Regions from separate parts of the Neobacillus sp. PS2-9 genome, predicted to be linked through region 1. Evidence: riboswitches for the same ligand, from Rfam matches in the RefSeq annotation. Region 1 holds a riboswitch; the other holds the start of a gene.
The links. A riboswitch is a leader RNA that binds a small molecule or an ion and turns the genes downstream of it on or off. The one in region 1 is predicted to bind cyclic di-GMP.
Positions count from the first base shown of each region.

Region 1 (3,210 bases):
TTAGGAAGTTGCTTCGTTATATCTTGCTTGATAAAGGATAAATAAGCTTCATTCGGTGGAACATCTAATTCTCTTTGGGTGGCTTCTACTATTGAAGGTAAATCTGTCTCAAGATATCTGTAAATTGCTTCTTCGATTTTCATGGATCGCTGCATTTGATCCTTCGGTGGAGGTGGGACGTTCATTTGCTGATTTTGAACGGCAAAGTCTTCAATTCCAGATAAGTCAGAAGGATTAAGTCCGATGTTTAATGTTCCTTCAAGAGTTTCTACCTTCAATTGATCAAATTTATATTCAATTTTATCGACTCGAATAGGATGCTTCTCCTTTATTTGCTTCATTTCTTCTTGCATTTTTTGAACAGTAGCCTCCAAGGTAACGATTCTCTTTTCCTGTGCTTGAATATACATTTGCAGCCATTGAAGGTATTGAGAATAATCCTGATACATGAAATCACCTCACTATAGATAGTCTCGAAGAACCCAAAAAGATAGCTGAAAGGTTTAGTTGTCTCCGTCTGCGTTGTCTTGCTTTCTAACAGCTGCCTGTAACGGAACGGCTGGTGTACCTACTAAGCTTCCTAGAGCTTGAATTGGCTTGGGGGATGGAGCTGGGGCTGTAAATCCCCCTGTATTATATAGGTATGCTGAAGGTTTTATCATTCCAGCACTTCCAATTTGCATAACAGATGAATTGGAAATACTTCCAATTCTTATGAAATTAATTTGAATTGACTGCTGAATATAGTAATTCATTTTAAACCACCCATTTTTTAAGCGTTGAGGGTAATTGGTTGATCGATTCCATCTTGGTCTGATGTATTTGTAGAACTCATGTTGTTGTTTAGACGTAAACTCTCCCCTGTATTAAAGGAACCAGCTCCAGAGAAAGTTTTGGCCGTAGAAAATGGCATAATTTTATACACATCACCAATATGGAAAACTGAACTGCTTCCAAGGGTAATAACCTGTGCAACTCCAACAATGGCTGGCATGATCAACATCCTTTTTATTGGTATCTATAAATTATATGTATGGGCGATTGTATGGTGAATGATTCGCCTAAATAAATTGGCAACTGAGGTAAATTGAGGATGATATTCGCATTTCATGTCGATTTTATAAGGGCATAGGTCGAAAATAGGTAAAAATACCTATAAATTTCGACGTAAAATAGTATATTAGTAGGATATTCCAAGAGAGGAAAAAGTCTTATTATGTGAGTAAGAGATCAGTCGGACAAACAAACACTGATTCTCGATAAAGGCAAAGCTGATGAAAATCAGTGACGCAAAGCTAAAGGGGCTAAGGTGCTTTTGCACTACGCCAGCCAGTTACCGAAAGAACAGGGTGTTTCATATTAGCACTACTATTTACTCATAGGTTTCCTATGTCTATTTAGCAGTCTATTTTACTAACCCCCCTTTCGGTAAAGGCGGGGTTATTTCTTTTATTCGGAGGTGAAATAAGTGAAAGTCGTGAATCTGTCAAACGGAGCGGAACTGGCAAACAATCTATCAACAGCTGATACCTTTTTTAAAAGATTAAAAGGGCTGATGTTTTCGAAAAGTTTACCAGCAGGACACGGCTTGTTAATCCAACCCTGCCAATCCATTCACACATTCTTCATGAATTATTCCATCGATGTCCTTTACTTAAGTGAAGATTTTGAAATTGTAGGCCTGGACGAAACGGTAAAGCCTGCAACAGTAGGAAAGTATCACAAAAGAGCAAAGTCAGTCTTAGAATTGCCAGCAGGCATGATTCAAAAAACGGAAACAAAAATTGGAAACTATTTAACTATAAATTGAAAAGGGGTTTTTACAAATGATGAAAAAAATGAAAGCTTTATTAACTGAAGAACAAGGACAAGGTATGACTGAGTATGGTTTGGTTTTAGGACTAATTGCAGTGGGTGTAGTGGCAGTTCTTGTTGCATTAAAAGGTCAAATTACACAATTGTTTAAGGATGCTCAAACAGCTATTTTTGGTGCTAACGCTGAAGGTTAATAAAAATTAATTTCTGATCTTATCTATTCATCATAGCCTTGCGTTCAATTTAAACGTGAGGCTTTTTTCTTGCAATGATACCAAATAGGAAAGGAGACAAAGAAGGATGTGGAGTACCTATTTATTAATTATTCTCTTAATCATTTGTGTAATCACCGACTTAAAGGAAAGTAAAATTTATAATGCGGTATTATTTCCCTTTTTAATAATTGCATGGGTGTTTCATATTATTACAGGGGGATGGCACGGGTTGACAGAAGCCCTCCTTGGTACCGCTGTTGGTTTGGGTATATTATTAATTCCTTATCTCCTAGGCGGAATGGGTGCAGGAGATGTGAAACTTCTTGCTGTAATCGGTGGAATAAAAGGAATAAGTTTTGTTTTAATGGCTTCAATATACATGGCACTTGCAGGAGGAATCATGGCCATCTTATTTCTATTTTATCGTAAAGGACTGTTAAAGAGAGTAATTTACCTGCTACATGGACTGCGTCATGGGATAAGACTTCCTCTATTGGAAGATAGCAACTCGATGAAAACAACTCTACCTTACGGGGTAGCTATTGCAGCGGGAGCTATCTATCAAGCATATTTTCCCGGAGTTCTTTTCCAATGAAAAAGGATGAGCGTGGCCAATCGTTGGTGGAAACAGCGCTTATCGTTCCTATTTTTCTATTAATTTTAGTGGGAATCCTTGATTTTGGTAGAGTGATTTATTCCTATGCGCATTTGCAGATGGCTGCGCAGGAAACGGTTAGGTTAGGTGGTCTCGGGAAGAAGGATGCAGACATTTCAACCTTCGCCCACCAATATATCCATTTAGGGGATCAGACAAAATTACAGGTGACGATTACTCCAGCAGATACAGTCAGGCATTCAGGTGACTATGTAACGGTAAAGCTAAAGTATCCAATGACTTTTTTAACTCCTATGATTTCTAAGTTTTTCCCTTCAGATTTTGCCATCGAAACAAGTTCAACGATTCGCGTAGAGTGAGGGATAAAAATGCGTAACTTTTTTAATAAATTTCTAAAGGATGAAAAAGGGAATGTTCTCATTCTAGGTGCAATCTCACTAATGACAATTCTATGCATGGCAGGTCTGGCGATAGATGGAAGCCTTATTTATATGGAAAAAGCGAAGTTACAAAAGGTTGCAAATGCAGCCGTTCTTTCTGGTGCACAGGAGCTGCCGAATACGG
Region 1 is NZ_CP133269.1:3,994,780-3,997,989, reverse strand. It holds gene gerPC (spore germination protein GerPC) at 1-449, opposite strand, end outside; gene RCG25_RS20075 (spore germination protein GerPB) at 504-755, opposite strand; gene RCG25_RS20070 (spore germination protein) at 773-994, opposite strand; cyclic di-GMP riboswitch class I at 1,255-1,341, shown strand; gene RCG25_RS20065 (DUF192 domain-containing protein) at 1,469-1,810, shown strand; gene RCG25_RS20060 (Flp family type IVb pilin) at 1,827-2,009, shown strand; gene RCG25_RS20055 (A24 family peptidase) at 2,116-2,625, shown strand; gene RCG25_RS20050 (TadE/TadG family type IV pilus assembly protein) at 2,622-3,005, shown strand; gene RCG25_RS20045 (pilus assembly protein TadG-related protein) at 3,015-3,210, shown strand, end outside.

Region 2 (3,210 bases), 320 kb from region 1:
GTATCCATCTTCGTTTGATATTGACCGATATTTACCATCGGCTCAATCGTAAAGACCATTCCCTCTTTAATTCTTGCCCCTTTTCCTGGCAGCCCATAATGAGGAACATCCGGTTTCTCATGAATCACAGCTCCTATGCCGTGACCAATAAAGTCTCTTACAACCGATAAACCTTCACTTTCCACATAGGTTTGGATCGCATGACCAATATCACCGATTCGATTGCCTACAACCGCTTGCTCAATACCTTTATATAATGCTTCCTTTGTCACTTTTAATAAATGCTCTGTTTCTTTAGAAATATTTCCTACCGCATAAGACCATGCAGAATCAGCTAAGGCACCATTATAATTGACGACCATATCAATGGTAACAATATCTCCTTCATTTAATGGCTCTTTTCTTGGAAAGCCATGGCAAATTTCATCATTGATACTTGCACATGTTGCATATTCATAGCCTTTATATCCCTTTTGCTCGGGTGTGGCCTTGTGTTCGCTTAAGAATTTATTAACAAACTGGTCAATTTCCCAAGTAGTTACACCTGGCTTAATTAATTTAGCAATTTCCTTATGACAGGCCGCAAGGATTTCTCCAGCCTTTTTCATCGCTTCAATTTCACGTTGTGATTTCAGGACAATCATTCTTTTCCCTGCCTTTTTGAATATTTTTATGTATAGTATGCTTTACGGTTCGCATTAAACTATATTCTCTTTTGGAAACACTATTAATAGTAACTCGAATCCGCCAATTTTTCAAAAGAACTTCTTACCCTTGGGCTTTTCAAGAGGACCATTTTATAATATTCACTATTTTGTCATATTCCTTCGTTCTTAATATGGTACTTTTTCATTCTTTTTGGTAGAATTAACGTATAAATATGTTTAATAGGTGTGTGAATGAAATGATTGGAGACCGCGTTAAAAAATTTCGCTTAGAAAAGAAGATGTCTCTTTCCGAACTTGCAGAGCAAGCTGGTGTCGCTAAGTCTTATTTAAGCTCTCTTGAAAGAAACCTGCAAAAAAATCCATCTATACAATTTCTTGAAAAAATTGCAGCCGTATTAAATTTACCCGTTGAACATTTTATCCATGAGCAAATTAATAAGGATGAGTTAGACAGTGAATGGATGAACTTAGTTAAAGAAGCAATGGGATCTGGCGTTTCAAAAGAACAATTTCGTGACTTCTTGGAATTTAATAAGTGGAGAATAAATCAAAATAGTAGTAACGAATAATTTTGTCTATAAAGAAGAAAAGCATTCTACAAAAGAAACCTCTTCTGTAGAATGCTTTTTTTAATATGTACCAAGTTAGTTCTTTTGACCATCTTGGTGAAGGAATTCCCGAACATCTGTAATAGATAAGCCAAGTTCCTTTGCTTCTAATATGAGCGCCATCCATTCCTGATCAATTACATCCACGTCTCTCTCTGTAATCAACATTATTCTCACCCCTAAAATACTTATCGTATTCCAGGTAACCCGGCCATCATAGCAAGCACCATGCCTACCTTAGATCCTCGGTTTTGCGTCCCTACTTTTCAACAGGTTTGCCCTTTTCTGTTCGTCCTACAACTTAAGTATTACATTCTTCCATTTATCCACTATTTGTTTAGGTAAAAATACTTAATACTAAATGATATGTTCATTATATCTAGTCCTTTTATAATAGGTTGTTGTTTTTTGTCTTTTTTTTATAATTTTCGAACTACTTTTATACACAAATTATCTTATTTTTCTACAAAAAATTCCTTTTACTACCATTTTCGAGAGAGGAAATTAAAAAAGGAAGGAAATTAGGTCAAATCCTCCCTTTAAAATGTATGATTATTTGTCGCCTTTTACTGCTGCAATAAGCGCACCTATTTTAGCATTGTGTTTTACTAGTGCAATATTTGCTTCTAAACTTGATCCTTCTGTTAGCTCTTTTACCCTGCTTAAGAGAAAAGGTGTGACATCTTTACCATGAATGTCCTTACTTTTGGCCTCGTTTAAAGCAACCTCTATAACCTTATTGATTACAGCTTCATCCATAGCATAGGGTTCTGGTATAGGATTGGCGATGACGATCCCACCTTGTAACCCTAAATCCCATTTAGCCTTCATTAACGCCGAAGCTTCTTCAGGGGAATCCACTCGGAAATTTACTTTATATGGACTTGTTCTCGTATAAAAAGCTGGCAGAATCTCTGTTTGATAACCAATGACGGGCACTCCGTTGGTTTCTAAATATTCCAACGTTAAGCCTAAATCAAGAATTGATTTTGCTCCTGCACAAACGACTGCTACATTTGTTTTTGCTAATTCCTGCAAGTCAGCTGAAATATCCATTGTTACTTCTGCTCCGCGGTGAACACCGCCAATACCACCTGTCACAAACACGTCAATTCCACCCATTTGTGCACAAATCATGGTCGCTGCTACCGTTGTGGCTCCATGTTTTTGTGCTGCGATTAAGTAGGGGAGGTCCCGCCGGCTTGCTTTCATGATCTCCTTACTAGTGGCTAAAAATTCTAAATCCTCTTCAGATAAACCAATCTTGATTTTCCCATTAATGATAGCAATGGTTGCTGGTACAGCCCCATTCTGACGGATAATTTCTTCTACTTCCCTTGCAGTCTCTACATTCTGAGGGTACGGCATCCCATGTGAAATAATCGTCGATTCAAGTGCAACAATGGGCTTACCTTCTCTTTTGGCTTTAAGTACTTCCTCAGAAAAGGACAGATATTCTTGGTTCATCGCTTGGTGACCCCTTTACTGAAGTATTTCTGATACGTTTCAAGTAAGGTTTTCTGGTTTAATTTGGGATTTACCGTTTCATTTGAATTTATGGTAATCAATGAACAGGAAAGACCAATTTTACATGAATCTTCGGTATTCAGCCCCTTAAGATAGCCAAATAAAATTCCGGCAATAAGAGAGTCTCCTGCCCCCGTTACATCTACAATCGGAACAGTCGGAGGTAGTAACGCCCCAGCTTCGCCAGCCTTTGTATAATAAATTAATCCCTTCTCACCTCGAGTAATAACTACTTTCTCCACACCTTTTTTCAAAATGACTTCAGCTGCTTGGTAGAAGTCTCCTTCTGATTTGATTTCTAGGTTAGATAACGCCTCTGCCTCTTTATGGTTGGCCACCAGCCAGGTTACACCTTCAAGGGATGCTGGGAGCTTTTCTGATTTCGGAGCGGAAACTGTAGCAATACA
Region 2 is NZ_CP133269.1:4,311,010-4,314,219, forward strand. It holds gene map (type I methionyl aminopeptidase) at 1-644, opposite strand, end outside; gene RCG25_RS21600 (helix-turn-helix domain-containing protein) at 905-1,237, shown strand; gene RCG25_RS21605 (anti-repressor SinI family protein) at 1,313-1,444, opposite strand; cyclic di-GMP riboswitch class I at 1,475-1,566, opposite strand; gene RCG25_RS21610 (pseudouridine-5'-phosphate glycosidase) at 1,829-2,743, opposite strand; gene RCG25_RS21615 (carbohydrate kinase family protein) at 2,740-3,210, opposite strand, start outside.
Region 2: another riboswitch for cyclic di-GMP. It lies ahead of RCG25_RS21605 (anti-repressor SinI family protein); the one in region 1 lies ahead of RCG25_RS20065 (DUF192 domain-containing protein).